DNA from 2 places in the Pseudomonas paeninsulae genome. Region 2 is predicted to be linked to the other one. Evidence: riboswitches for the same ligand, from Rfam matches in the RefSeq annotation. Region 2 holds a riboswitch; the other holds the start of a gene.
What was found. Region 2 has a riboswitch for cobalamin ahead of cobG (precorrin-3B synthase). Riboswitches for the same ligand answer to the same signal wherever they lie in the genome.

Region 1: another riboswitch for cobalamin. It lies ahead of cobO (cob(I)yrinic acid a,c-diamide adenosyltransferase); the one in region 2 lies ahead of cobG (precorrin-3B synthase).

Annotation. Positions count from the first base shown of each region.
Region 1 is NZ_CP141799.1:3,094,706-3,109,678, reverse strand. It holds gene VCJ09_RS14215 (C40 family peptidase) at 1-177, shown strand, start outside; gene VCJ09_RS14210 (O-methyltransferase) at 310-972, shown strand; cobalamin riboswitch at 1,182-1,421, shown strand; gene cobO (cob(I)yrinic acid a,c-diamide adenosyltransferase) at 1,623-2,234, shown strand; gene VCJ09_RS14200 (cobyrinate a,c-diamide synthase) at 2,341-3,645, shown strand; gene bluB (5,6-dimethylbenzimidazole synthase) at 3,642-4,301, shown strand; gene cbiB (adenosylcobinamide-phosphate synthase CbiB) at 4,330-5,238, shown strand; gene cobD (threonine-phosphate decarboxylase CobD) at 5,231-6,223, shown strand; gene VCJ09_RS14180 (cobyric acid synthase) at 6,220-7,671, shown strand; gene cobU (bifunctional adenosylcobinamide kinase/adenosylcobinamide-phosphate guanylyltransferase) at 7,798-8,319, shown strand; gene cobT (nicotinate-nucleotide--dimethylbenzimidazole phosphoribosyltransferase) at 8,316-9,371, shown strand; gene cobC (alpha-ribazole phosphatase family protein) at 9,368-9,943, shown strand; gene VCJ09_RS14160 (adenosylcobinamide-GDP ribazoletransferase) at 9,940-10,665, shown strand; partial or broken gene VCJ09_RS14155 (flavin-containing monooxygenase) at 11,409-12,799, shown strand; gene VCJ09_RS14150 (RidA family protein) at 12,799-13,209, shown strand; gene VCJ09_RS14145 (DUF1028 domain-containing protein) at 13,353-14,027, shown strand; gene argE (acetylornithine deacetylase) at 14,101-14,973, shown strand, end outside.
Region 2 is NZ_CP141799.1:5,299,311-5,314,283, reverse strand. It holds gene VCJ09_RS24530 (TetR/AcrR family transcriptional regulator) at 1-557, opposite strand, end outside; gene VCJ09_RS24525 (carboxymuconolactone decarboxylase family protein) at 697-1,248, shown strand; gene VCJ09_RS24520 (DsbA family oxidoreductase) at 1,609-2,262, shown strand; gene yghU (glutathione-dependent disulfide-bond oxidoreductase) at 2,451-3,326, shown strand; gene VCJ09_RS24510 (LysR family transcriptional regulator) at 3,713-4,594, opposite strand; gene VCJ09_RS24505 (lactoylglutathione lyase family protein) at 4,691-5,191, shown strand; partial or broken gene VCJ09_RS24500 (transposase) at 5,501-5,917, shown strand; partial or broken gene VCJ09_RS24495 (precorrin-3B C(17)-methyltransferase) at 6,120-6,386, opposite strand; gene VCJ09_RS24490 (DUF2846 domain-containing protein) at 6,438-6,881, opposite strand; gene cobJ (precorrin-3B C(17)-methyltransferase) at 7,084-8,754, opposite strand; gene VCJ09_RS24480 (precorrin-2 C(20)-methyltransferase) at 9,025-9,777, opposite strand; gene VCJ09_RS24475 (precorrin-8X methylmutase) at 9,801-10,427, opposite strand; gene cobG (precorrin-3B synthase) at 10,420-11,775, opposite strand; cobalamin riboswitch at 12,019-12,218, opposite strand; gene cbiE (precorrin-6y C5,15-methyltransferase (decarboxylating) subunit CbiE) at 12,410-13,612, shown strand; gene VCJ09_RS24460 (cobalt-precorrin-6A reductase) at 13,609-14,328, shown strand; gene VCJ09_RS24455 ((2Fe-2S) ferredoxin domain-containing protein) at 14,537-14,973, shown strand, end outside.

The DNA of each region.
Region 1 (14,973 bases), 2.2 Mb from region 2:
ACCAGCGGTGGGCGCCAGGTCAGCCATGCTGGTATCTATGTCGGTGAGGGCCGCTTCGTGCATGCACCTTCCAGCGGCGGCACCGTGCGTCTGGACAGCCTCAGCAACAGCTACTGGCAACGCACCTATCTGGATGCCAAGCGCGTATTCAGTCCCGAACTGGCGGGTAATCCCTGACGACGGCGTAGGGCCAGCCCATAGCCCGGATGAAATTCGCGGCTTTCGCATGAACATAGGGTCTACGGATTGCCGGGTAGACGACATGGCATCTCTTATCTGGACCTGCGCGTAGTAATTCAGGAGAGTCATATGACCAACCGTACCCTCACGCTTGACGACAGCCTTTACCACTATCTGCTCGACGTTTCCCTGCGCGAAACGTCGCTGCTCAAGCGTCTGCGCGATGAGACGGCGCAGCTGGCCAATGCCAACTGGCAAATCGCGCCCGAGCAGGGCCAGTTCATGGCGCTGCTGGTGCAACTGACCGGCGCCAGGCGGATTGTCGAGGTCGGCACCTTCACCGGCTACAGCGCCCTTTGCATGGCTCAGGCCATGGGGGAGGCGGGGCGGTTGATCTGCTGCGATATCCCCGGCGACTACAACGCCATCGCCGAGCGCTACTGGCGCGAAGCCGGCCTCTGCGAACGCATCGAACAACGCCTGGCACCGGCCCTGGAGACCTTGGTCGCGCTTGAGCGTGGCGGGCAGGCGGGTAGCTTCGACCTGATCTTCATCGACGCGGACAAAGCCAACTACCCGGCCTATCTGGAACATGCCCTGCGGCTGGTGCGCCAGGGCGGCCTGATCCTGTTTGACAACACCCTGTGGAGCGGTCGGGTGCTGGAGCAGGCCCCAGGCAGTGACGACACCCGCGCCATTCAGGCGCTCAACCTGGCCCTGAAAGACGATCAGCGCATCGACTTGTCGCTGCTGCCGCTGGGTGACGGCTTGACGCTGTGTCGCAAGCGCTGAAGGCTGTGATTGCGCAGCTCTTATGTTTCATGCGCAAGGCCTGCGATACGTAGGCCGGATGCAACCCGGGAGTGAGTAGTAGAGAGCAAAGCTTAGACCCGCTGCGCTAACCCTGGGCTCCAAGTTCGATCCACTCTTGATGGCTTCCCCGGATTGCCCCGGCTACCGAACTGCGCCTATCCATTGACGCTAAGACCGCGTGCCACTAACCTGCGCGGCTTGCAACAGGTGCCCCCAACGCTGTGCGTCCGCGGGGTGAAACAGGGAAGTCGGTACGTTGTGCGTGTTCACGCCAACAATTTCGACGCTGCCCCCGCAACGGTAGGCGAGTTTAAACAAACGCTGATTGAGCCACTGTGCATTGGCATGGGAAGGCGCGTTTGAAGGTGTTCTGCATAGTCGGAGCGCCGCTCGCAAGCCCGGAGACCGGCCTGCTGCAGTCCACGACATCGCGGAGGGCGTTGTCTGGCGTGTGGCTGCGCGGTTGTTGCAGTTCATGCGTCCTCGCTCTCCGTATGTCTTTTCCCGCCTGGGTCGCACGGGTGAGAGCGACGGAGCTAAATCGAGATGAGCAAACCCCTTCCCCCCATGACAGCCGCTGTGCTGTGCAGCCGTTCCTGTATGCCGTTACGGCTGTGGGAGTGTGAGCGATGAGCGAGTCGGCAGAACGCGACGCGCGACACAAGACGCGCATGGCCCGCAAGAAGGCCTTGATCGACGAGAAAATCGCCCAGGCCCAGGACCAATATGGCCTGCTGCTAGTGCACAGCGGCAACGGCAAAGGCAAAAGCAGCAGTGCCTTCGGCATGGTCGCTCGCGCCCTCGGCCATGGCCTCAGGGTCGGTGTGGTGCAATTCATCAAGGGCGCGGCCAGCACCGGGGAAGAGACCTTCTTCCGGCGTTTCCCCGATGAAGTCAGCTACCACGTGATGGGCGAGGGCTTCACCTGGGAAACCCAGGATCGTCAGCGCGATATCGACAAGGCCCGCGAAGCCTGGGCGGTCGCCGCGCAGTTGCTCAGCGATCCGGGCATTGGCCTGGTGGTGCTCGATGAGCTGAATATCGCCCTGAAATATGGCTATCTGGAGCTGGAAGCGGTGCTTGCCGATATCGAGGCGCGGCCGTTGCTGCAACATGTGGTGGTGACCGGGCGTGGCGCTTTGCCGGGCATGATCGAGGCGGCGGACACCGTCACCGAGATGAGCCTGGTCAAGCATGCGTTTAAATCGGGTGTGAAGGCGCAGAAAGGGGTGGAGTTCTGATGTTCTCGCTCTTAATGCGCCGGGCGCGTCGTCAGCGCCACTTGCCACCGGTACTGCCTGCGTGGTGCTTCCTCGCGCGCAGCGCATTGGCTAACGAGAGGTCGCGATGAGTGCTAGAAGCTGCCCGGCCCTGCTGATCGCCGCGCCCGCCTCGGGGCAGGGCAAGACCACGGTCACCGCCGCCCTGGCGCGCTTGCATACGCGCCAGGGCAAGCGGGTGCGGGTGTTCAAGTGCGGGCCGGATTTTCTCGACCCGATGATCCTCGCCCGCGCCAGCGGTGCGCCTGTGTATCAGCTCGATCTGTGGATGGTCGGCGAGGCCGAGAGCCGGCGCCTGCTCTGGGAGGCCGCGGGCGAGGCCGACCTGATCCTGATCGAGGGGGTGATGGGGCTGTTCGATGGCACTCCTTCAGCGGCCGATCTGGCTCGACACTTTGCTGTGCCGGTATTGGCGGTGATCGACGGCTCGGCCATGGCCCAGACCTTCGGCGCCATGGCCCATGGCCTGGCGACCTTCCAGCCGGACTTGCCGTTTTCCGGGGTACTCGGCAACCGGGTCGGTAGTACGCGCCATGGCGAGATATTGCACGCCGCGCTGCCGGCTTCGATCCGCTGGTACGGCGCCCTGCCGCGCAGCGCCGAAGTCGGATTGCCGAGTCGCCACCTAGGCTTGGTGCAGGCCGCAGAGTTGGCCGATCTGGATGCCCGTCTGGATGCTGCCGCCGATGCCTTGGCCGCCAGCGCCGATGTGGCCTTGCCGCCGGCGGTCGAGTTCGCCGCGCCCGCGCCGCGTGAGCTTGCGGCCTTGCTCGACGGCGTGCGCATCGGCGTGGCCCGCGACAGCGCCTTCGCCTTTCTCTACCAGGCCAACCTGGATCTGCTGGGTGAGCTGGGCGCCGAGTTGCATTTCTTCTCGCCGCTGACCGATCAGGCGCTGCCCGAGGTCGACAGCCTCTACCTGCCCGGTGGCTACCCGGAGTTGCACCTGGCGCGGCTCGAGGCCAATCAGGCCATGGCCCAGGCGATTCGCGACCATCACGCCGCTGGCAAGCCAATCCATGCCGAGTGTGGCGGCATGCTCTATCTGCTCGACAAACTGACCGACAAGCAGGGCGCCAGTGGCCGCATGCTCGGTGTGTTGGCGGGCGAGGCGACCCTGCAGCCGCGCATGACGGCCATGGCCTTGCAGTTCGCCGAACTGCCCGAGGGCCGGCTGCGCGGTCACAGTTTCCATTACTCCGCGTTGACCAGCGCGCTGGTCCCGATCACCCGCGGCGAGTGCCCGAACTACAGGCGCACCGCCGAGCCGGTCTATCGCATCGGTCAGCTGACGGCGTCCTATATCCACTTCTACCTGCCGTCCGACCCGCTGGCCGCTGCGGCGCTGTTTCTTCCGCGAGAGCAGCCATGAGTGCATCCGGTGACCAGCATGCCTTCAGCCCGGAGGAGCGCGCGGCGGTCTATCGTGCGATCGCCGAACGCCGCGATATGCGCCACTTCAGCGGCGGCGAGGTGGCGCCGGAACTGCTCGCGCGTTTGCTCGAGGCGGCGCACCAGGCCCCCAGCGTTGGCCTGATGCAACCCTGGCGCTTTATTCGCATTACCCGCCCAGCGTTGCGCGAGGCGATCCATGGTCTGGTGGACGAGGAGCGGCTACGCACCGCCGAGGCCCTGGGCGAGCGCTCCGGCGAATTCATGCGGCTCAAGGTCGAGGGCATCCGCGACTGCGCCGAACTGCTGGTAGTGGCGCTGATGGACGGGCGCGAGGGGCATGTGTTCGGCCGCCGCACTCTGCCGGAGATGGACCTGGCCTCGCTGGCCTGCGCGATTCAGAATCTCTGGCTCGCCGCCCGCGCGGAGGGCCTGGGCATGGGCTGGGTTTCATTGTTCGAGCCGCAGGCGTTGGCCGAGTTGCTGGGCATGCCGCCCGGCAGCAAGCCGTTGGCGGTGCTCTGTCTGGGACCGGTGGTGGCGTTCTACGACGCGCCGATGCTGGTGCAACAGGGGTGGGCAGAGCCGCGCCCACTGAGTGAACTGCTGTTTCAGGATCAATGGGGAACACGATGACGGTATTGCCAGCGAGCGAGGCATGGGCTTGAGCCTGGTACTTGGCGCCGTGGCCGGAGTGGCGCTGGATGCAGCCCTTGGCGAGCCGAAAGGCTGGCATCCGCTAGTGGCCTTCGGGCGCATGGCTGAGCGCATCGAACAGCGCTTCAACGTCGGCGGCGGTGGCTGGCGCAGTCATGGAGTCAGCGCCTGGTGTCTGGCGGTACTGCCCTTGACCCTGCTGGTCGGGGTGCTCGCGCAGGTGCCGGTATTCGGTTGGGCGGTGGAGATACTTGCTCTCTATGCCGCCCTCGGCTTGAAGAGCCTGGGCGAACATGCCCTGCCGGTGGCCCAGGCCTTGCGCCTGGGCAATCTGCAACTGGCGCGCGAGCGGGTCGGTTATATGGTCAGCCGCAACACCGCCGAGCTGGATGCCTCGGGCGTGGCGCGCGCCGGCACCGAGTCGGTTCTGGAAAACGGCGCGGATGCGGTATTCGCCGCGCTGTTCTGGTTCCTCGTCGCCGGTGCGCCGGGCGTGGTGCTCTATCGCCTGAGCAATACCCTGGATGCCATGTGGGGCTACCGCAATCCGCGTTTCGAGCGCTTCGGCTGGGCCGCGGCGAAGATCGACGATGTCCTCAATTACCTGCCGGCGCGGTTGGTGGCGCTGACCTATGCGCTGCTCGGCAAGACGGCCCTGGCGCTACGTTGCTGGCAACGCCAGGCGCCGCAGTGGGACAGCCCCAACGCCGGCCCGGTGATGGCCGCCGGTGCAGGTGCCCTCGGCGTCAGCCTGGGCGGCGCGGCCGAGTATCACGGCGAATTGCACCCGCGTGCGCAACTGGGTCAGGGCCCGCCAGCGCGGGCGCGGGATATCGAGCGGGCGATCAATCTGGTCTACGCCGGGGTGCTGCTGTGGCTGGCGCTGCTGGTGCTCTGGGAGCTTTATCGTGCTTGAACATGGCGGCCGCTTGCGTGCGGCGGCGCTGAATTTTGCCATTCCGTTGCGTGACTGGCTGGATCTGTCCACCGGTATCGCCCCTTATGGTTGGCCGCTGCCGGATATTCCCGCGTCGGCCTGGACACGTCTGCCCGAACTGGACGACGGCCTGGAAGTTGCCGCCCGCGACTATTACGGGGTGGCCAATCTGCTCCCGGTGGCTGGCTCCCAGGCGGCGATCCAGGCGCTGCCGCGATTGCGGCGCAACGCTCGGGTCGGCATCGTCTCGCCGGCCTATGCCGAACATGCCGCCGCCTGGCAACGCGAAGGCCATCGCCTGCTGGAACTCAGCGAAGGCGGGATCAACCGTGCCCTGGAGCGCCTCGACGTGTTGCTGCTGGTCAGCCCGAACAACCCCACCGGCCGCCGTTTCGCGCCCGAGCAATTGCTGAGCTGGCATGCACGCCTGGCCGAACGCGGTGGCTGGCTGGTAGTCGACGAGGCCTTTATCGATTGCACCCCCGAGCACAGCCTGGCGGCGCATAGCGCGCTGCCAGGGCTGGTCGTGCTGCGCTCGTTCGGCAAATTCTTCGGTTTGGCCGGCATTCGCCTGGGTTTTGTCCTGGCGCAGCAAGAGCTGCTCGATCAGTTGGCCGAGTTGCTTGGGCCCTGGACTGTCAGCGGGCCGAGCAGGGTAGTCGCAACGGCGCTGTTGCAGGATCAGCTCGGTCAGCAAGCGCAACGCGAGCGCTTGCGTGCCGATGGTCTGCGTCTGGCGGTGTTGCTCAGCGCCCATGGTTTAGCGCCGACTGGTGGCTGTGCCTTGTTCCAGTGGGTCGTCCATCGGCGGGCCAGCCTGATACACGAATTTCTCGCCTGTAATGGCATTCTCACCCGCCTGTTCGCCAGCCCCGACAGCCTGCGTTTCGGTTTGCCGGCGGACGAGCAGGGCTGGCTGCGCCTGGAGCAGGCACTACAGGTATTCGCCAAGGAGTTTGCATGAGCACGCTAATGGTTCAAGGTACGACCTCGGACGCCGGCAAAAGCACCCTGGTAACCGCGCTGTGTCGCTGGCTCAAGCGCCAGGGCGTGGCCGTGGTGCCGTTCAAACCGCAGAACATGGCGCTCAATAGCGCGGTAACTGCCGACGGCGGCGAGATCGGTCGCGCCCAGGCTGTGCAGGCCCAGGCAGCTGGCCTGGCGCCGCACAGCGACATGAATCCGGTGCTGCTCAAGCCCAATAGCGACACCGGCGCCCAGGTGATCATCCATGGCCGCGCCCTGAGTAGCATGGATGCCGTGGCCTACCACGACTACAAGAAGGTGGCGATGAACGCGGTGCTGGAGTCGCACCAGCGTCTGTCCGCCGCCTATCCGGTGGTGATGGTCGAGGGCGCTGGCTCGCCGGCGGAGATCAACCTGCGCGTCGGCGACATCGCCAATATGGGCTTCGCCGAGGCAGTGGACTGCCCGGTGATCCTGATCGCCGATATCGACAAGGGCGGCGTCTTCGCTCATCTGGTAGGTACACTCGAATTGCTCAGTGCGTCGGAACAGGCGCGGGTCCAGGGCTTCGTGATCAACCGTTTTCGCGGCGATATCACCCTGCTGCAACCAGGCCTGGATTGGCTGGAGCAACGCACCGGCAAACCGGTGCTCGGCGTGCTGCCCTACCTGATGGATTTCCACCTGGAAGCCGAGGACGCCATCGATACCCGGCAGATCGCCAAGGCGGCCGAGACGCTCAAGGTGCTGGTGCCGGTGCTGCCGCGCATCAGCAACCACACTGACTTCGACCCGCTGCGCCTGCACCCGCAGGTCGAGCTGACGTTTGTCGGCCCCGGTCAAGCGATACCCGCCGCCGACCTGATCATCCTGCCTGGCTCGAAGAGCGTGCGCGCCGACCTGGCGTTTCTGCGCGAGCAGGGCTGGGACACGGCTATCGCCAAGCACCTGCGCTACGGCGGCAAGTTGCTGGGCATCTGTGGCGGTCTGCAGATGCTTGGCCAGCGCATCGATGATCCGCGCGGCCTGGAGGGCGCGGCGGGCAGCAGCCAGGGTTTGGCCCTGCTGGACTTCTCAACCGTGCTGGAACCGGAGAAGCAGCTGCGCAATGTGCGCGGGCAACTGCTCCTGGAAAATGCCGACGTCAGCGGTTACGAGATTCACGCCGGGGTCAGCAGCGGGCCGGCCCTGAAGGCCGCCGCAGTGCGCCTGGACGACGGCCGCAGCGACGGCGCCCTGAGCGCCGATGGCCAGGTGCTCGGCAGCTACCTGCACGGCCTGTTCGAGTCGAGTGCGGCCTGCAGCGCGCTGCTGCGCTGGGCAGGGCTGCGCGAGGTGCAGCCGGTCGACTACCACGCCCTGCGCGAGCGCGATATCGAGCGCCTAGCCGATCTGGTCGAGGCGCATCTGGATACCGCCCGACTGCGCGAGCTGTGCGGCCTGTGAGCTGCTTTCGTGGGAGGGGTTTTAGCCGCGAAATAGCGCAATACAGCGTTTCGCGGCTAAAACGGATCGCCGCTCGGCCCCTCCCAGATGGCCTCCGCCATCCATTTGATTGAAAAGGTTATCGACATGCTTGAACTGATCCTCGGCGGTGCCCGCTCTGGCAAGAGCCGTCTGGCCGAGAAGCTGGCCGCCGACAGCGCTCTGCCGGTGACCTATATCGCCACCAGCCAGGCGCTGGACGGCGAAATGACTGCGCGCATCCAGCACCACCGCGCGCGGCGTCCGGAACATTGGGAGTTGCTGGAAGAACCGTTCGAGCTGGCCCGGGTGCTGCGCGAGCACGCGGCGGCGGGGCGCTGCCTGCTGGTCGACTGCCTGACCCTGTGGCTGACCAACCTGCTGATGCTGGACGACCCGGCGCGTCTGAACGCCGAGCGCGAGGCGCTGCTGGCGTGTCTGGCCGAACTGCCGGGACGGATCATTCTGGTGAGTAACGAGACCGGCCTGGGCGTGGTGCCACTGGGCGAGCTGACCCGCCGCTATGTCGACGAAGCCGGCTGGCTGCATCAGGCCCTGGCCGAGCGTTGTCAGCGGGTGATTTTTACGGTGGCGGGTTTACCGATGGTCTTGAGGGGGGAGGGGCTATGACGCACGCATGGTGGCTGGCCGGTGCCAAGCCGGTGGATCAGGCCATGCAGGCCAAGGCCGCGGCGCGTCAGCAGCAACTGACCAAGCCGGCCGGCTCGCTCGGCCAGTTGGAGCAGCTGGCGATTCAGTTGGCCGGCCTGCAAGGCTGTGAGCGGCCAAGCATCGAGCGGCTGTGGATCAGCATTTTCGCCGCCGACCATGGCGTGGTCGCGGAAGGCGTGTCGGCTTTCCCACAGGCCGTCACCGGGCAGATGCTGGCCAACTTCGTCGGCGGCGGCGCGGCGATCAGCGTGTTGGCGCGGCAGCTGGGCGCCAGCCTGGAAGTGATCGACCTCGGCACCGCAGTGCCGACGCCGCCGCTGCCGGGTGTGCGCGTGTTGCAGATCGGCGCCGGCACGCAGAACTTCGCCCGTGGTCCGGCGATGAGCCCGGAGCAGGCCAGCGCGGCCTTGCAGGCTGGGCGCGACAGCGTGCTGCGCGCCCAGCAGGCCGGTAGTGAACTGTTTATCGGCGGCGAAATGGGCATCGGCAACACCACCGCCGCCAGCGCCCTGGCCTGCGCCCTGTTGAACCAGTCGGCGACCGCCCTGGTCGGCCCCGGCACCGGGCTGGATGCCGCTGGCGTGGCGCACAAGGCGGCGGTGATCGAGCGCGCCTTGGCCTTGCACGGCGCCGCGCTGCATGACCCGTTGCTGGCGCTTGAACGCCTCGGCGGTTTCGAGATCGCCGCCCTGGTCGGCGCCTACCTGGCCTGCGCTCAGCAGGGGCTGCCGGTGCTGGTCGACGGCTTTATCTGCAGCGTCGCGGCACTGACCGCGGTGCGCCTCAACCCGAGCTGCCGTGAGTGGCTGCTGTTCGCTCATCAGGGTGCCGAGCCGGGGCACCAGTTGGTGCTCCAGGCCTTGGCGGCCGAGCCGCTGTTGCAGCTGGGTCTGCGCCTGGGCGAGGGCAGTGGTGCGGCGTTGGCCGTGCCATTGCTGCAACTGGCCTGCCGGCTGCATAACGAGATGGCCACCTTCGCCGAGGCCGCTGTGGCCGAGCGTCCGGCATGAGCCTGCACCTGGAACTGCTGCGCCACGGCGAAACCGAGCTGGGCGGCGGCCTGCGCGGCAGTCTCGACGATGCCTTGACCGAGCAGGGCTGGGCGCAGTTGCGCGGCTCGGTACTCGCAGCCGGACCCTGGGATCGAGTGATCAGCTCACCGTTGCAACGTTGCGCGCGATTCGCCGAGGAGCTGGCCGGGCAACACGGCGTGCCCTTGCGCCTGGAACCTGACTTGCAGGAGCTGCATTTCGGCGCCTGGGAAGGTCGTAGCAGCGCCGATTTGATGCAGACCGACGCCGAGGCGCTCGGGCGGTTCTGGGCCGATCCCTATGCCTTTACTCCGCCCGAAGGCGAGCCGCTGCTGGCCTTCGAAGCGCGGGTGCTGGCCGCCGTGCAGCGCCTGCAGGTCCGCCATGCCGGTGAGCGCGTGCTGCTGATCACTCACGGCGGGGTCATGCGCCTGCTGCTGGCGCGGGCGCGGGGTTTGCCGCGCGCCGAGTTGCTGCTGGTGCAGGTCGCTCACGCCGAACGTTTTCGCCTGCGGGTTGAGGCGGACGGTCAGTTGCTGGAGCTGGCATGACGCCTTTGCTGATCGCCCTGCAGTTCCTCACCCGCTTGCCCATCAGCCTGGCGGGGATGCCGGCACCGCAGCAGGTTGGCCGTTCGCTGCTCTGGTATCCCGTGGTGGGGCTGTTGCTTGGCCTGCTGCTGCTCGGTCTGCAACAGCTGCTCGGCGGCACGCCCTTGCTGTTGCAGGCGGCGCTGCTGCTGGCGGTCTGGGTGGGCATCACCGGTGGCCTGCACCTGGATGGCCTGGCCGATACGGGCGATGCCTGGGTCGGCGGCTTCGGCGACCAGCAGCGCACCCTCGAGATCATGCAAGACCCGCGCAGCGGACCGATTGCCGTGGTGGTGTTGGTGCTGGTGTTGCTGCTCAAGTTCGCCGCGCTGGTGGCCTTGCTGGAGGCGGGCGAGGGCGCGCTGCTGCTCATGGTGCCCTGGCTGGCGCGCGGGCTGGTGCCGCTGCTGTTCCTCACTACCCCTTATGTGCGTGCCGGCGGCCTGGGTCAGGCGTTGGCCGAACACTTGCCGCGCCAGCAGTTGCCCTGGCTGCTGGCGGCGCATGCCGCGGCGCTGCTGCTGTTCGGCTGGCCCGGCGTGCTGGCGCTGCTGGTGGCTGGGTTGCTGTTCGCCTGGCTGCGCCAGCTGCTGCTGCAGCGCCTCGGCGGCACCACCGGCGATACCGCAGGCGCCATGCTGGAACTGGCGGAATGTGCGGTGCTGGTAGCCTTGGCGCTGTGAACGGCGTGCGGCCTGAGTAGGCCGCGGCCACAACACGCCAAAGAGTCGAACCTGTTGGGGACGGCTAGTGTCACGACAACGTTTAAATGCCTGTTAATCGCGATCTTACCCATGTACCGCGATCCCTGTAGGGTGGGTTAGGCGCATGCTACCGATAGCGATGAGCCTGCAAGATCCGTTGCGCCGTAACCCACCATCGGCGCGACGCAGGCCTATCGCCTGGTGGGTTACGCGGCGCGCCACGATAGCGCTGCCTGAACGTTCGGAGCTTGGCGCCGCTAACCTGCGCGGCCCGACCCACCCTACAATGATCCGACATTTCATGATTGACACGACACTAGGCGTGATCCCTCAGTAGGTTTTTCATCCGGGCCGAGCCCGGAATTCTGCAAGCGCGCCCCACAACTCGGCCGGCTGCATGGGGCGCTTTCGCTGCTGGGGGGCGGGCGCTGGCAGGCGCATGCCGCTCAGCAATCCTCTGCGTGGCAGGGCAGTGCGGGGTGATTCTGCGAGCGCCGTGGGGGCGCGAAGTTAGCTAATTGCTCACGCATGACGCTAAACAACCTATATCCAAAGCCTTCGGCCATGCGGGCCGCGCGTTTGCGTGCGGGCAGCTTTTTCCTAGCCAGCGACTACAAAAATCATAATTTCGCAAATCCCTGGCTCCGAACAGAATGCAGCCAACACCCCCACGGATAGCCGCAACAGTAGAGCAGCAATGATTGGCATCAGCGGCAGCAGCCATGAGCGACCTGAATCAAAGCGCCTTGCGAAGGACACAGACATGACAGTTGAAAAAATACAAATAGATACGCTGGTTATTGGCGCCGGTCAGGCTGGCGTGGCCATGAGCGAACATCTGAGCAACCTCGGCGTAGCCCACCTCGTTCTGGAGCGCAAGCGTATCGCCGAAGCCTGGCGTACCGGGCGCTGGGATTCGCTGGTTGCCAATGGCCCGGCCTGGCACGACCGTTTTCCGGGGCTTGGATTCGAGGGTCTCGACCCCGACGCCTTTGCCGCGAAAGAGCAGGTGGCGGACTACTTCGAAGCCTATGCCAAGAAGTTCAACGCGCCTATCCGCACCGGTGTGGACGTGCAGAAGGTGCAGCGCAATGCGGACCGGCCGGGTTTCACGATTGAAACCTCCGAGGGCGTGATCGAGGCCAATCAGGTGGTTGTCGCAACCGGCCCCTTCCAGCGCCCTGTTATTCCGCCGATCGCGCCTGAAGATAACAACATCACGCAGATCCACTCGGCCGAATACCGTAATCCGCAACAACTGCCCGAAGGTGCGGTTCTGGTGGTGGGTGCCGGGTCGTCGGGCGTGCAGATCGCCGATGAACTGCAACGTGCCGGCAAGCAGGTTTACCTTTCCGTAGGCGCGCACGACCGTCCTCCGCGCGCCTATCGCAACCGTGACTTCTGCTGGTGGCTGGGGGTTCTCGGCGAATGGGATGCCGAGGCCGTTCAGCCGGGCAAGGAACACGTCACCATTGCCGTAAGCGGTGCGCGTGGCGGCCATACGGTTGACTTCCGCAGGCTTGCCGAGCAGGGGATGACGCTGGTTGGTCTGACTAAATCGTTCAATGAGGGTGTGGTGAGCTTCGAAGCGAATCTTGCAGACAACCTGGCTCGCGGCGACGAGAACTATCTGGCGCTGCTGGATGCGGCTGACGCCTACATTGCCCGCAATGGCCTCGACCTTCCGCAAGAACCTGAAGCCCGCAGCATGCTTGCGGATCCGCACTGTGTGAGCCATCCGCTTCTTCAACTCGATCTGGCCGAGGCCGGCGTTACCTCGATCATCTGGGCAACCGGCTATTCAGTTGATTACAGCTGGCTGAAGGTCAATGCCTGCAACGCAAACGGCAAACCACAGCATCAGCGCGGGGTTTCCAGCGAGCCTGGTGTCTATTTCGTCGGCCTGCCGTGGCTGTCGCGTCGTGGCTCCGCGTTCATCTGGGGCGTTTGGCACGATGCCAAGCATATTGCTGAGCACATCGTTAAACAGCGCACCTATCTCGCCTATCGAGATGCCGCGCAACGCCATGCAGAGGCTGAGCGAAAGGCAAGGCTTGATGCCCCAAACCCCAATTCGCACGTCCAGAAAGCCAGCCTGATGGGAGTAAGTTGATGCCTACTCATACCCGCATCCGCATGTTCAACACTAAACAGACCTACCCCAACCAGAGCCTGGACAACGACCTGTGCCAGGCGGTGCGTGCCGGTAACACCGTGTACGTGCGCGGCCAGGTCGGTACCGACTTCGAGGGTCGCCTGGTCGGTCTCGGCGACCCGCAGGCGCAGGCCGAGCAGGCGATGAAGAACGTCAAGCAACTGCTCGAGGAAGCCGGCAGCGACCTCAGTCATATCGTCAAGACCACCACCTACCTGATCGACCCGCGCTACCGCGAGCCGGTCTACCAGGAAGTCGGCAAGTGGTTGAAAGGGGTATTCCCGATTTCCACCGGCCTGGTGGTCACTGCCCTCGGTCAGCCGCAGTGGCTGATGGAGATCGACGTGATCGCCGTGATCCCCGACTGACAGCTACTGCGCTCGCTCAGGCTGGGTTAAGGACCGTCTGAAAATGCTCATGTGCAGCAGCAGACTCCGCTTTTTTCGACGGTCCTCGCCTTGCCTGAGCGTCGCTCGTGACGCTTTCAAGATCTTTTGTTTAAGGAGGTTTTATGACGTTCTCCATCGTCGGTCACTGCGCCGAAACCGGTCAGCTGGGCATCGCCATCAGCTCTTCGAGCATTGCCGTGGGCGCCCGTTGTCCCTGGCTGCGCGCCGGGGTCGGTGCGGTAGCCACGCAGAACATTACCCTGCCGGCGCTTGGCCCGCAGATTCTCGACCTGCTGGATGCCGGTCAGGAACCCGCCGCCGCGCTGGAGCAAGCGCTGAGTAGCAATGGCTGGAGCCAGTACCGCCAGGTCGCGGTGATCGACAGCCAGGGGCGCAGCGCGCTGTTCAGCGGTACTCAGTCGCTGGGCATTAGCAACGCGCTGGCTGGCGAGCACTGCGTCGCCGCCGGCAATCTGCTGGCCGGGACTGAGGTCATCGCGGCCATGGTGGCAGCCTTCGAACAGGCCGAGGGCAGTTTGCCCGAGCGCCTGCTGGCCGCCATGCACGCCGCCGTGGCCGCGGGTGGCGAAGCCGGGCCGGTGCATTCGGCGGCGCTCTCGGTGGTCGGCGAGCTGATCTGGCCGATCGTCGACCTGCGGGTGGACTGGGCCGACGAAGACCCGCTCGGCCAGCTCGATCAGCTCTGGCAGGCCTACCGCCCGCAGATGCAGGACTACCTGACCCGCGCGCTCGACCCGACTGCCGCCCCCAGTTACGGCGTGCCGGGCAACGAGTAGGCAGTCGATCCGTAGGGTGGGTTGCACGCAGCGAGACCCATCAACTCTGTTGCTTCAGCCACAAGGAGTCCCCATGCCCACCAGCCGCGACCTGCTGGCCAAGTTGATTGCCTTCAACACCGTCAGCCGCGAGTCCAACCTGGCGCTGATCGAGTTTATCCACCACTACCTCAAGGGGCAGGGGGTGGCGTGCGAGCTGGATTACAACGCCGAGCGCAGCAAGGCCAACCTGTTCGCCACCATCGGTCCTGATGATCGTGGTGGCGTGGTGTTGTCCGGCCACACCGATGTGGTGCCGGTGGCCGGCCAGGCCTGGACGGTCGAGCCATTCCAGCTGACCGAGCGTGACGGCAAGTTGTACGGGCGCGGCAGCGCCGACATGAAGGGCTATATCGCCTGCGTGTTGGCCGCCGTGCCGCGCTTTCTCGCCCAGCCGCTGCGCGTGCCGCTGCACCTGGCCTTCTCCTACGACGAGGAAGTCGGTTGCCTCGGCGTGCGCTCCTTGCTGGCCGAACTCGAGCGGCGACCGCACAAGCCTATTGCCTGCATCATCGGCGAACCCACTGAGCTGAAGCCGGTACTCGGCCATAAGGGCAAACTGGCCATGCGCTGCCAGGTGCAGGGCGCCGCCTGTCATTCGGCCTATGCGCCCCAGGGGGTCAACGCCATCGAATATGCCGCGCGCCTGATCGGCAAGCTGGGCGAGATAGGCGAGCAGTTGGCGCGCGTGGAGCTGCACGACCCACGTTTCGATCCGCCATTCTCCACCGTGCAAACGGGCGTGATTCAGGGGGGCAGGGCGCTGAACATAGTCCCGGCCGAGTGCCAGTTCGACTTCGAGATCCGCGCCCTGCCGGACTTCGATGCTCAGCAGGTGGTCGAGCAGCTGGCCGGCTACGCCGAAAGCCAGCTATTGCCGGCGATGCGTGCGCGCAGCGCCGAGACT
Region 2 (14,973 bases):
AGTGCTGCAATCTGAGCGTCGGGCACATTGCGCTCGGCAAACGCGCGCAACCCGATGATTTGCGCTTGTAGCAAGCGGGCAAGTCGTGGGCACTCAACATCGGCACGCAATTCCCCCGCTGCCTTGGCCTGCACCAGTACCTCGCAAAGTCCCAACTCGATGGTGGCGAGCATTGTCTTCACCTGAGTCAGTAACGCGGTGTCTTCAGCGTTAACCTCAAGCAAGGTCTTAATCAGCATGCAAGCCTGCGCAGGCGCTTGCGCGTCGACGCTACAGGGCCGGGCGAATGAGCGCAGGTAGCGCTTTAATCCGTCGACAACGCTCGGTGATCCTTCGATTATCTGGCGAAAGCCATCTCCGGCACGGCTGGCGTAAGCCTCCAGCGCCTCGGCAAACAGACCGCTTTTGCTGCCGAAGGTGGCATAGAGGCTGCCGGGGCGCATATCCAGCGCCTTCTCAATATCCTTCATCGATGATGCGTAATAACCTCTCGACCAAAACAGCTCAACGGCTCTATCTAGAGCGACTTGGCGATCAAAACGAGCTGTACGGGGCATCATTGGCTCTCGGATAAAGGGTTAGGTGCAATCGGCTGGATCGAGTTTGAGTGACCGTTCAATTATAGCTTGATTACCTCCCTGACCTCAATTAGGCTGGTCTTCTTATTTGAACGTTCACTCAAAAAGGATTCACCCAATGAGCACTTTTACTCTGCATGACCAGAACAGCGCACCCGAAGCCGCCAAGCCCCTGTTGGAGAAGTCGCAGAAAGCCTTTGGCATGATTCCAGGCTTGCATGCGGTGATGGCCGAAGCCCCCGGTTTGCTCGAGGGCTATCAAGTGCTGCATGGCCTGTTTCTTAACAGCAGCCTCAGCGCCGATGAAAAAACCGTGGTGTGGCAAACCATCAACGTTGAGCATGCCTGCCATTACTGCGTGCCTGCGCATACGGGTATCGCCAAGTCGATGAAGGTCTCGGACGAAGTGAGCAATGCACTGCGCGATGAGACGCCGCTGCCCACCGCGAAACTTGAGGCGTTGCGCGACTTCACACTGGCCATGGTGCGCCAGCGTGGCGAGCTTGAGCCAAAGCAACTGCAAGACTTTTATGCGGCCGGTTACACCCAGCAAAATGTGTTGGAAGTCATCCTGGGCCTTAGCCAAAAGGTCATGAGCAACTACACCAACCATATCGCCCAAACGCCTATCGACGAACCTTTCAAGCAGTTTGCTTGGACTAAGAAGTAATCCCACTAACGGCGAAGCAATACCCGACGCCATCGTCCATGTCGAGGCCACGGCGGCTGTCCGCTTCTGCACGTGGACCTTCTCAGCAGAACCGGTGGTTCTTGGCGTCACCCAGAGGCTGATGTCGAAGTGGACCAGACACCTGGAGCACAGGCTGGTAGATGCACCGCTCCAGTCGAGACCGCCGGGCGTGACGATCATCGTGATACTGCTGGCGTTGCGGAACCTGGTGCTGCAGCGGCACAACAAGCGCGCGCTTGGGCGCACTTCACCGATGAGCGCAAACCGCTTGTCGCAAGGATGACAGGCGCCAGGCTCTCGGCTGCGGGCCGCCTATCACATTCAATCGAGGAGGCAACTATGACCACCCCACCCCAAAAGCTGCGGATCGACATCGTGTCCGATGTGGTCTGCCCCTGGTGCATCATCGGCTACCGCCAGCTGGCAAAGGCGCTGGAGGCGACCGGCACGGCGCACGAGATTCATTGGCATCCGTTCGAGCTGAACCCCGGCATGCCACCCGAGGGCCAGAGCCTGCGCGACCACGTGGCCGAGAAATACGGCACTACCAAGGAGCAATCGGAGGAAAGCCGGGTCAAGATGACCGAGGTTGGCGCAGAAGTCGGGTTCGAGTTCCGCTTCGCCGACGACATGCGCATGCACAACACCTTCAACCTGCATCAGCTTCTGCATTGGGCCGATCGGCAAGGGCGTATGCACGACCTGAAACAGGCCCTCTTTACCGCTCACTTCACCAACCGCCGGAACCTGTCTGACGACAGCGTGCTGGCGGATGTAGCCGCAGAAATCGGGTTGGAACGGACCGAGGCCCTGGCCGTGCTTGAAGATCAGCGTTTTGCCACAGAGGTGCGCACTGCCGAAGAAGCCTGGCTGGGCAAAGGCATTAGCGGTGTGCCGGCGATGATCTTCAACCGTCGCCACCTGGTAACCGGTGCGCAAGGGGTCGAGAACTACATGAGCATCGTGCAACAGTTGGCCGAGGCGAATGACTGAGCGATCAGTCAACGCCTTGTGAGACTGCGCTGAGGCTTGAGGACCACGTCCGCTCTTCGCCGCCCCAGCTGGACACAGGGCAAGAAATGGCCTGGAAAGCTGATCGCTCCCACCCCCAGTGTTTGTCCGAAATCCAGCAGCGCCCGAGCCCGGGTCTGCCCTGAACATTAAAGTAAGAGGTCTGGATCATGTCTGATACGAACAATTACGTGCCACCCAAAGTCTGGACCTTGAACGGCGAAAATGGCGGCAATTGGGCCAAGATTAACCGGCCCATTGCCGGGCCTACACATGAGGTCAGCCTGCCGCACGGGAGGCATCCTCTGCAGCTTTATTCGCTCGGCACGCCCAATGGCCAGAAGGTCACCATCATGCTTGAGGAGCTCTTGGCGCTGGGCGCAGCTGGAGCGGAATATGACGCCCACTTGATCCAGATTGGCGAAGGAAGCCAGTTCTCGTCGGGCTTCGTTGAAGTCAATCCAAACTCGAAAATTCCGGCACTGTTCGATACTGATACCGGTAGTCGTGTGTTTGAAAGCGGTGCGATTCTTCTCTATCTGGCGGAGAAATTCGGACACTACCTGCCCAAGGAAGCCGCGGCGCGCACTGAGGTCATCAACTGGCTGTTCTGGCTGCAGGGCTCGGCCCCCTATCTGGGCGGCGGGTTCGGCCACTTCTATGCCTACGCGCCGGAGAAATTCGAATACCCGATCAACCGCTTCACCATGGAGGTGAAGCGCCAGATGGACGTGCTTGACCGCGAGTTGGCCGAGCACCGCTATCTGGGCGGAAACGAATACTCCATCGCCGACATCGCCACCTGGCCCTGGTACGGCAGCCTGGTGCTGGGCAAGGTCTATGGCGCGGGCGAGTTTCTGCAGGTCGAAAGCTATAAGAACCTGCGGCGCTGGGCCGAAGAGATTCTTGAGCGACCCGCCGTGCAGCGTGGCCGCATGGTAAACCGCACCTGGGGCGAGCCGTCAGAGCAGCTGCACGAACGGCATGAGGCCTCGGACTTCGATCTGAAAACTCAAGACAAACTGGCCCCTGAACGCACCGCTTGAGAGGCTTACGCCGCCCCGTCATCCACGCTCAAAAGACAGCGTCGAAGCCGGGCTCGGACAGTTCTGTGGCAGTGAGCCCGGTAGGCATCCATGATGCTGAGCATATCCTCGACAAGGGATTCACCTTGAGCCTCGGGCACAGGCTGTTGCTGAGCATGATCAACAGATTCACTCATTGTGAGAGCCATCATGCATCGACTTAAAGCCGTGTGTAGTTCGGTTTGAATCGGTCTACTTAGCGTTGGCGTGATTAGGGCGGCATGGCAGGTCACGCAACCGCAGTGAGTGCTGAGTGGGTTGTGGTGCTCATGGCGCGGCTGCCGACCTTATGGTTTTTCGTCTGGGTGTTTAACCACCGTCTCTCCCGCGTCCCCCCTTTCTCTTGGCTACCGGTCAGCGGAGCAGAAATGCGGTTTAACTCGCTGGATAAGCAAATCAGCTCGGGCAGATAGCGGCCATTCAGCGCGGTGCAAAAGCCAAAGGGTATCTACAACCGGTCGCTCCCCTTCAATGACCTTGATGGATTCAGGCCGTGAAAAAGCCAAGCGCGCATAGCGCGGCAATACGGTAAAGCCTAAGCCGCGAGCCACAGGTTCAAGGATCAGACTGATTTGGTTGGTGAAGCCATGGCACGGGAGGCTGCCGACCCCGGGCGCGCCGGGGTAATAGCGACTAAGCAGTCGACCGGCCATGGCCTGGCCATCTGGATGATCAATGAAACCAAGGCGCTCGAGATCAGCCCAGCCCTGAACGCTCTCGCCGGCCGGCACGACTAGTTCCAGTGGTTCCTCGGCGAAGCGACTCACACTCAAACGCGGATCGTCCGGTTTGAGCGTCACCAGTCCAAGTTCAAAGCGGTTGTCCAACACGGCATCGAGCACTTCACGATCCGGCGCGAAACGCTGTCGAATGCTCAGGCCTGGGTGGGCATGCTGCAACTCCAGCAGCAGTGGATAGAGGGCCAAGCCTATGCTGCCGGGGCAGATCAAACCTATCTCACCGTGCTCTGCGTCACGCTCTGACAGACGCCGCTGCAAGCGTTGGTCGGCCGTATTGACCTCCGCGCAGTATTCGAGCAAAGCGCGCCCGGCAGGTGTGAGTTCGAGCTGGCGCGGACGGCGTATCAACAGCGGGCCTAAACGCTCCTCCAGGCGCTGCACATGCTGACTGACAGCCGCTTGGGTCAAGTCCAAGCGCTCGGCGCTACGGGTGAAATTGCCCTGCTCGGCGAGAGTCGCGAAGGTACGCAGCCACTGCGGATTTAGCATAAATATCTCTTATTGAAATCATAACCTGGTGGTTATTTTGATTATGGCTTGGCGCTTCTAGACTGACCACTATCAACTCAACACGAGGTACTGGTCATGTCTTCCGTCTACCCACGCAGCTTTTCCCACATCGGCCTGTCGGTCACCGATCTCGACGCCGCCGTGAAGTTCTACACCGAGGTCATGGGCTGGTACCTGATCATGCCGGCGACCACCATCAGCGAAGACGACTCAGCCATCGGCGTCATGTGCACCGACGTATTCGGCGCAGGCTGGGGCTCGTTTCGCATCGCCCACATGTCCACCGGCGACCGCATTGGCGTGGAAGTCTTTCAATTCCGCAACGCGGTAAAACCGGAAAACAACTTCGAATACTGGAAGACCGGAATATTCCACTTCTGCGTCCAGGACCCGGACGTCGAAGGCCTGGCGGCCAAGATCGTCGCCGCCGGTGGCAAGCAGCGCATGCCGGTACGCGAGTACTTCCCAGGCGAGAAGCCGTTCCGCATGGTCTATATGGAAGACCCCTTCGGCAACATCCTGGAGATTTATAGCCACAGCTACGAGCTTACCTACGCTGCCGGCGCTTACCAGTAAATGGGACCGCTGTAGAGCCTTGAGAGCTCTGCGCCACCTGATCAATAACAATGATTCGAGTAGGACGATGACTGGCTCTGCCGGTCATCGTCCTGTGGAGAGCAGGTAAATAAATCGGTCCGCTTGTTTCCTGCCTAAGTCACGGCCGCTTTGCAGAAGATTCTGAGCGCCTGCTGCTGGCCGCTCCATGCTCGCCGCTATATCAAAAGAGATCACTCGCCAATGACCGTAACCGGCCCAGAGTGTGTAAAAACGCTGGCAACAATCTTGCTATGATTTGACCAGACTTCATCTCAGCAGGAGATGCCAGTGCGGCGATTCATTCAAGGTGAAAATCGGACTCAAGTTACCTTGCTCCCAGAGAGCCTGGATGACTATGTGACGGACACTAACCCGGTGCGGGTAGTTGATGTTTTCGTCGGTGAACTCGACCTAGGCAAGCTGGGTTTTGACGGTGTCGTACCGGCGGAAACAGGTAGACCCGCTTACCATCCTGCTGACCTGCTGAAGATTTATATCTACGGTTATCTCAACCGCATCCAATCCAGTCGGCGCCTTGAACGAGAGGCCCAGCGTAATGTCGAGCTCATGTGGCTGACTGGGCGTTTGATGCCCGACTTCAAGACCATCGCCAATTTTCGCAAAGACAACGGCAAGGCAATTCGCGCTGTCTGCCGCCAATTTGTGGTGCTGTGCCAGCAAGTGGGATTGTTCTCGGAAGCACTCTGCTAGCGCGCTTCGAGGGAACAAGACAGGGGCTAGTCGTCTATACGAATGACCACTCTTGACCGATATCTGCCGGTGACCACCGTCTGCTGTAGGTCGATAGCAGCTGGTCGAGAGTGACCGGAACCGACCCCATGCAGTGGCCAGCCCATCATCTGTGGATCGTCGAAACCGCTGATGGGTATCGCAGGCTCGCCCCATCCTACTTTTCCTCCGGCTGTGGATAACTCCTCGGCGTATACACCCACTCGCCGCCATCGGCGCGGGGGAAGCGGCAGGTTTGGCTGGAGCCGATGATTACCCGGGTGCGCATATCGACCATCTCTGGGGTGAGTTCGCCGGGGGTCAGGTTGCCCAGGGTTTCGCCGGGGCGGCCGATGTCGCGGCCGAGTACCACGACGGTCTGCGGGCTGCGCTGCTGACGGAGGATGTCCAGGGCGCGGCCGAGTTACCAGGGGCGGGCCTTAGTTGAAAGGGGGACAGATGTATTTTCAACCTGCCCCTCCATGAGAGATGCCGGCTATTTCGCCAGCTCGCACTTCTGCAAGTGCGCTTGGGCGGTTGCTTCCGGCATGACGCTCAGCTTGGCACCACCTACGAAGACCCCCATTTTGATGGACTGACGCAAGTAGTGGTTCTGACCGCCGACTGCGAGCAGGTTGATGGCGTTGTCGCTGAACTCGGATTCGGTAGCGATAACGTGATTACCCGGGCTGACGAGACGATAGAAGTAGGTGCGATTGGCTGTCTCGCCAATTACTTCGCCATCGACCTTGAGGGTCTTTTTCAGCCCTTGGCCGGCGAAGCTGTCGCGATAGATATACAGCCCGGCTTGATCAGCAGCTGGTGCGGAGAATGACTTCAGTGCGGCATCGGCTGAAGGTGTATCCATAGGTACGGAAGCGCAACCTGTAAGAACGGCGAGGCCGAGCGCAGTGACGAACAGCTTGAAGCGGTTTTGCATGGGGAAATCCTTTCAGGGTATGTGTTGATAGCCCTCTAGAACGGGGCCTACAGGCATTAGTCGCGCGATTATGGCAGATTGATATCATCTTTTGCGATGGCGGTTGATAACGCCTGGCTGCGGGCCGAGGCCAGCCCATGACTATTGATCGTCAAAACCCACGATGGGTATCGCAGGCTCAACCAGCGTGTCCCGTTCCATCCTACGTTTCCTGCGGCTGTGGATAACTCCTCGGCGTATACACCCACTCGCCGCCATCGGTGCGGGGGAAGCGGCAGGTTTGGCTGGAGCCAATAATTACCAGGGTGCGCATATCCACTTGCTCGGGGGTGAGTTCGCCGAGGGTCAGGCTGCGCAGGGTTTCGCCGGGGCGGCCGATATCGCGGCCGAGTACCACGACGGTCTGCGGGCTGCGCTGCTGACGGAGGATGTCCAGGGCGCGGCCGAGTTGCCAGGGCCGGGCCTTGGAGATGGGATTGTAGAAGGCCATCACCAGGTCGGCGGCGGCGGCATATTCCAGGCGCTTTTCGATAATCGCCCAGGGCTTGAGGTTGTCCGACAGCGACAGCATGCAGAAGTCGTGGCCCAGCGGCGCGCCGGCCTTGGCGGCGGTGGCCAGGGCGGCGGAGACGCCGGGGAACACCTGCAAGTCGACCCGCTGCCATTCGGCGTCGGTCGATGCGTGCAGGGCTTCCAGCACGGCGGCGGCCATGGCGAATACGCCAGGGTCGCCGGACGACACCAGCACCACCCGGCGACCGCTGGCGGCCAGTGCGAAGGCATGCCGGGCGCGCTGCATTTCTTCGCGGTTATCGCTGCAATGGCGCACCTGTTCTGGGCGCAGCGGGCCGGCCATATTGATATAGGTTTCGTAGCCGAGCAGGTCCTGGGCCTCATCCAGCGCCTGGCGGGCGGCCGGCACCATAAATTCGGCGGCACCGGGGCCGAGGCCGATTACCGTCAGGCGGCCACGGGGCCGGCCGAGTTGCGCGGCGTCGATGGGTGCGGCGGCCAGTAGCAGGCGCAGGCTGGCGTGCTGGCTGTGCAGCGGCGGCAGTTGCTCGGCGTCGTCGATAAAACGCAGTGGTAGGTGCAGCTGCGCGGCGGCGGCGTGCAGCCCGGCGTTGGCCATCAGCGCCGGCGCGGCCAGCAGGCAGGCCAGGCTCTGTGAGGCCAGACCGCTGGCGTGCAGCGCCTGTTGCAGTTCGCTGAGTAAATCGGCGCTGGCCTGTTCGATCCACACGGCGACCTGCTGCGGGTGGATCAACAATTCATCGGCGTTAGCCGCGCGGCTGTGCGGGCTGATATGGATCACCCGTGCGGCGTGCTCAGCCACCGGCAGCTTGGCCTGGGTCAGCCAGGGCGCGTCGCCTTCGATGCGCACCGCCTGACCGCCGAGCAGGTCGCTGACAAAGCCTTTGCCCTGCTGCAAATCGGCCAGCACATAGCCGGGCGGCGGGTCGAGCAGGCAGGTGCCGAAACGCAGCTCGCCGCTGGTGGTGATGGCCGCGCTGACTTGCAGCTGAGCGGCAATCTCCCGCGCCAGGCGGTTGACCCCGCCGAGACCACCGAGCAACGGCACCACGGCGCTGCCGTCTTCGGCCACGGCCAGCACTGGCGGTTCGCTGCCTTTCTCGGCCAGCACGCCGGCCAGGCTACGAATCACGATGCCGGCGGCGCACAGGACGATGATCGGCACATTACGGCGGTAGAGCGCACGCAGGTTGTCGCCGAAATCCTCATAGACCCGTTCGACGCCCTCCACCCGGCCGCGCAGGCCGTGGATCTCGGCCTGTGGATAAAGTGCCTGGATGCGCCGCGCGCAGGCCAGGGCGGAGGGGCCGAGGATGATGATGGCGGGAGCGGTGGTCATAAGGTGTTCCGTGGTTGGCGTAGGAGATCCCCGTCGTCCAGACGCCGCGCTGTCGCGCAGCAAACTGGAGGCCATGGTGTCTGTCGGCTTGTGGGTACCTGTAGGAGCGGGCCATGCCCGCGATGGGTTTCGCGGGCATGGCCCGCTCCTACAGGGCTTTGTGTATATTTAATTTATATATAAAACAATGAGTTATTTTTTGTTTGATGAAAGGGGCTTTAGCCGCAAGCTACATAAGACATGTCGCGGCTAAAGCCCCTCCCACAGTGTTCAACCGCGCCACTTCTCGCCGGGAATCACGATCATCGAGAAGTACGGTGACGACATCGGTTCGACCTCGTCCAGCGCCACGATGCGCTGGTTGCCCATGGTGGCGCGTTCGATGTAATGGGCGCGGCCGGCGATGCCCAGCTCCTGCAGCACCCGTCGGACTTTCTCGAAATTGCGCCCCAGCTTCATCACCACTGCGGCTTCGGCGTCCTGCAGGCGGCGCTTGAGTTCCTCTTCCGGGAGTACCCCGGAGAGCACGCTCAGCGATTGGTTGCGGTACACCAGCGGGGTGCCGAGCACCGAGGCGCAGCCGAGCATGGAGCACACGCCGGGCACCACCTCCACCTGGTATTGGCCGGCCAGACGGTCGTGCAGGTACATGTAGGAGCCGTAGAAGAACGGGTCGCCTTCGCAGATCACCGCCACGTCGTGGCCGGCGTCCAGCTGGGCGGCGATCTGCACCGCGCAGGTGTCGTAGAAGTCGCTGATCACATCCTCATAGCTCAGCGGCGCGGCGAGCTTCTCGGTGGTCACCGGGTACACCAATGGCAGGCGCTGCTGCGCATCGGTCAGGTGCTCTTCGATGATGCCGAAGGCGTTGCCGCCCTGGCCCTTGTTGGCTTTGGCCTTGGCCACGAAGTAGCCGACCACCGCCGCGCCTTGCAGCAGGCGCAGGGCCTTGAGGGTGATCAGCTCCGGGTCGCCGGGGCCGACACCGAGACCGATCAGGCGTCCTTTGCCGGGGCGGGCCATGCCGGGTTGCTCTATAGCACTCATCACTCCACCTCCGTGGCCAGGGCGTTGACCGCCGCCACCGCCATCGCGCTGCCGCCGCGGCGACCACGCACGATTACGTAGGGCACGCCGCGGCTGTCGGCTGCGAGGGCGTCCTTGGACTCCGCCGCGCCGATAAAGCCCACCGGCATGCCGATGATCAGCGCCGGCTTGGGCGCGCCGGCGTCGAGCATTTCCAGCAGATAAAACAGCGCGGTGGGGGCGTTGCCGATCACCACCACGCTGCCTTCCAGGTGCGCGCGCCAGTGCTCCAGGGCCGCCGCCGAGCGGGTGTTGCCCAGCTCGTGGGCCAGATCAATCACGCCCTCGTTGTGCAGGGTGCAAATCACCGGGTTGTTGGCGGCCAGGCGCGGGCGGGTGATGCCTTCGGCGACCATCCGCGCATCGCAGAGGATCGCCGCGCCCTTGGCCAGGGCGGCGCGGCCGGCCGCTCCGGCACCGGCGGAAAAGCGCAGGTCCTGCACCACATCGACCATGCCGCAGGCGTGAATCAGCCGTACCGCTAGTTTTTCCAGATCGGCAGGGATAGCGCTGAGGTCGGCCTCGGCGCGGATGGTGGCGAACGATTGGCGGTAGATTTCCTGGCCATCGCGGATGTACTCAAGCATTGCGGTTTCCTGTTGCGCAGTGGGCGGCGAACCAGTCGCCGGCCTCGTCGATAGTCATGGCAGCGGCTAGCAGTTGACCGAAACCGGCCACCTCAGGCGTGCGTTGATAGAGCTGGTAGTGGCTGGCGCTGCTGGCCAACAAGGTAAAAGGTGCGGTGTGCGCGGCGGCGCAGGAGCGCGGGCAGGCGCTCAGATGCACCTGCGGCCGTGCGCTGCTGGCGCGCAGGCGCTCGGCCAGGCGCAGGGCATCGGCCTTGCTGTCGCTCAGGCCTTTGCCGCAGGCGGCGGAGCCGGTGCAGGCGATCAGGCTGGTTAAGGGCTCATGCGCATCGCTCAGCAGGCCGAGATCGCCCAGCGCCTGCAGCACGGCGTCTGCCGCCGTCGCGGGGATATTCGGCAGCAGCAGGCCCTGCCAGGGCGTCAGGCGCAGGCTGGCGTCGCCCTGCTGTTCGGCCAAATCGGCCAGGGCGCGCAGTTGCGCAGCGTCGATCCGGCCCAGTCGCGCGGCGGTGGCGACCATGCACCGGCCCGCTTGCCGCTGTGGATACGTGCCGATGGGCGCGTGCGGGCTGACCGGCGGACGCTGCCACGCTACGGGTGCGGCTTGCAGGGTGAAGGGCAGGCGCGCTTGCAGTTGTTGCAGGAGTTGGCTGGCTGGAATCACGCTCAGCAGCTGGCGCATGCGGCTGTGGTCTGTGCCGGCTAGTTCGAGAAACAGCTTTAGTAGTTGTTCGATCAGCACGGGCGCCTGTTCGACGTTGACCACGCCTAGTGGCGCCTCACCGGGGCAACCGGCCAGACCGAAAGCCAGCCGGACCGGCTGTCCGGGCAGGGCGCTGAGCCAGATATCGTGGGGGTGTTCGAGCATCGTCAGGGCTTCGCCGCCGTCCAACTGGAGGGCGAACTTGGCCGATAGCGCGTGCAGCACCGGGCTGTCCTGCAGCAGCGCGAGCAGTTGTGCGGCCAGCGGCCGGGTATCGAGCAGGGCCTCTGGGTCGAGGCCGGCGGCGGGGCTGAGCAGCAGGTTGCGCACATCGTCGCTGGCGACATGCCGTGGGCCGAGGCCGGCGGCCAGCAGGCGCTCGATCAGCGGCTTCTCGGCTTCGCGGCGCACGCCGCGAATCTGCAGGTTGCTGCGGTTGGTCAGTTCCAATACGCCGCTGGCGCAGTGGCTGGCCGCCTCGGCAATGGCACGGGCCTGGGCGCTACTCAATACGCCGCCGGCCAGCTTGACCCGGCAGATGCCGCCGTCCAGGGCATGGACGATACGCAACAGGCCGGGGCACGCCGATCCCGGTTTTTCGGGGCGTGGTACGGACGGATCGACGGTGGTGGAAAAGTCGCGCAAAGGTTCACCAGCAACAACGAACCTGCCTACGATCTGCTGCGCGTCGGCCCTGCTGCGTTAAAAACAGGCTCGGAATGCTCATGTACAGCTCGTACACTCCGCTTCCTCGCCTGTTTTTGCCTTGCAGGGCTCTAGCTCGCGAGATCGTAAACAGCTTCTACGACGCGGCGACCGAACCAGCAGAGTCCGCCCAAGTGGGAGGGGAACTCAATGGCATCGGTACACCCCGCCCGATGTTGGCACTCGCGACTAGCGTCGTAGGCAGGTCTCCTGGCTGACAGGTCATCATCTGGCGCGGCCTTCCCGGTTACCCAGTGGCGCTGTTGCGGCAGACTCGCTGTTTACAGTTGCGGGGGCAGCTCGGTCACGATCAGCAGATCGCTCCGGATTCCCTCTTAGGCCCATTTTAGAGCCTGTCCAGGGGCGTGCGAGCTAGAGCCAGGCAAGGCGGAAATGGCTGAGAATGCGGAGTTTACGAGTAGTAAATGAGCAGTTCGAAGCCATTTCCAACGCAGCATGGCCGACGCGCAGCAGACCCTGTTCAGGCTCTTGGGCACCGACGAAGGCTGTATTATGCCCGCTTTGTTTGACGCGCAGACACCCTTGCTCGTCGGGCGGGCGTAGAGGAGTAGGTATGACGGCCTGGTTAACCCTGGTGGGGATCGGTGAAGACGGCTATGCCGGCCTGGGCGAGGCGGCCCGCGAGGCGCTGGGCGATGCGCGTTGTATCGTCGCTGGCGCGCGGCAGCTGGCCCTGCTGCCGGCGGATCTGTCGGCCGCGCATGAGTTGTGGCCCAGCCCCTTCAGCCTGGAGCCGCTGCTGGCCCGGCGTGGTACGCCTGTTTGCGTGCTGGCCAGCGGCGATCCGCTGTTCTATGGCGTCGGCGCCAGCCTGGCGCGGCAGCTGCCGGCCGAAGAGCTGCGGGTGTTCTCGGCGCCGTCCTCGGTATCCCTGGCCGCTGCCCGGCTCGGTTGGCCGTTGCAGGAGGTGACGGTGCTGTCGCTGGTGGCGCGCCCGTTGGCGGCGTTGCAGGCGCGGATTTTCCCCGGCGCGCGCCTGTTGTTGCTGAGCAATGATGGCGACAGCCCGGCGGCGGTGGCCGAGCTGCTGCGCCAGCGTGGCTTCGGCCCCAGCCGCCTGACCGTGCTGGAGCATCTGGGCGGCACCAATGAGCGGCGCGTCGATGCTCTGGCCAGCGACTGGCAGCTGCCGCGCGCCGCCGATCTCAATCTGCTGGCGGTCGAATGTATCGCCGCCGCCGATGCGCGCCTGCTGCCGCTGACACCGGGCCTGCGTGATGAGCTGTATCAGCACGACGGCCAACTGACCAAGCGCGATGTGCGCGCCATCACCCTGGCGCGCTTGGCCCCGCAGCCGGGCGAGCTGCTCTGGGATGTCGGCGCAGGCTGCGGTTCCATCGGTATCGAGTGGATGCGCGCCCATCCCGCTTGCCGGGCCATCGCCATCGAGGCCGACGCAGGCCGCCAGGGGCATATCCAGCACAACCGCGACGCCCTCGGGGTGCCGGGCCTGCAGCTGGTCGCCGGTCACGCGCCCGCCGCACTGGCCGGCCTGGCCGCGCCGGATGCAATCTTTATCGGCGGCGGGGTGACCGTGCCCGGTGTGCTGGAGCAGTGCTGGGCCAGCCTCAAGCCGGGCGGCCGGCTGCTGGCCAACGCCGTCACCCTGCAAAGCGAAGCGGCGCTGGTCGCCTGGCGCGAACGGGTCGGCGGTGAGTTGACCCGCATCGCCGTGGCCCAGGCGCAACCGCTGGGCGCTTTCGACACCTGGCGCAGCGCCTTGTCGATCACCCTGCTGCAGGTGCGTAAGCCGTGAGCGCGCGCATCCTCCTGCTCGGCGGCACCACTGAGGCGTTGTTGCTGGCTCGGCGCCTGGGCCCCGAGAGCATCTACAGCCTGGCCGGCCTCGGCCGGGTTCCCGCTGATCTGCCCTGCCAGGTGCGCGTGGGTGGTTTTGGCGGCGCCGAAGGCTTGGCGGGATTTATCCGTGAGCAGGGCATCGAACTGCTGCTCGATCTGACTCATCCCTACGCCGCGCAGATTAGCGCCAATGCCGCCCGCGCCGCTGCGCTGAGCGGGGTGGCCTGCTGGGCGCTGCGCCGGCCGGGTTGGCAGGCCGTTACAGGGGATGACTGGCGCGAGGTGGATGACTGGGCCGGGTTGGTTGCAGCCCTGAACGGCTTCCGGCGCCCGCTGTTTACCCTGGGGCGCGAGCCGCTGGAACACCTGCACGAGATTCCCCCTCACCAGCATTGGACGGTGCGTTGCCTGCAAGGTCAGGAGGCCGTGCCGCGTGCGGAAATCATCGGCGCGCGTGGGCCGTTTGAGCTGAATGAGGAGCGTGCGTTGTTCGCCCGTCTGCGCAGCGATGTGCTGATCAGCAAGAACAGCGGCAGCCAGGCCACCGAGCCGAAATTGCAGGTCGCCCGCGAGCTGGGCCTGCCGGTGCTGCTGCTGCGCCGACCGAGCTTGCCAGCGGTGGAGCGCGAGTTCGTCAGCCTCGACGACCTCTGCGAGGCCTTGCCGCTGTAGACCTGTAGGGTGGGTTAGCGACGCGGGACGCCGACCACACACGACAGTGGCGCGGCGCGTAACCCAGCAGGCGATGGACCGCGTTGCGCCGCTGGTGGGTTGCGCCGCGTCGCGAATGGATGTGTTGTTCGGCAACCGCGGCATGCGGCTAACCCACCCTACGTAAACGGATCGCCTGTTAGACTGCCGGCCCGCTCTGGAGGCCGCCATGACCACGCCCGTTTCGCCCTACGCCTGCATTCTCTTCGTCGGCCCCGACCTCGCCGACGGCTCGTTTGCCGAGCTGTTCCGCCAGCGCCTGGCGGCCTTGCGCGGCGCGGCGGCGCTGGCCGATATCGTCGACACTAGCAGCGGTTACGCCGAGCTCTGGCAGCGGGTCAGTGAAGGTCAACGGCCGTTGCTGGTGATCGACCTGGAACCGCAGAGCAGCAGCCCGCACCTCGACTGGTTGCGCAGCGAACTGGGCCAACTGGCCGAGGCCGAGCAGCTGTTTGTCGCCAGCGCCATCGGCCAGAGCGAAGGCTTACCGGTGGAAGTCGCCTGCGCCCTGATCGAACGCCCCGAATTGCACCTGCCCTGCGTGGGAGTCGCCGCCATACCGGGGCACCACGCCTGGTCGCAGATCCCGCCGCATCAGCAGCGCCT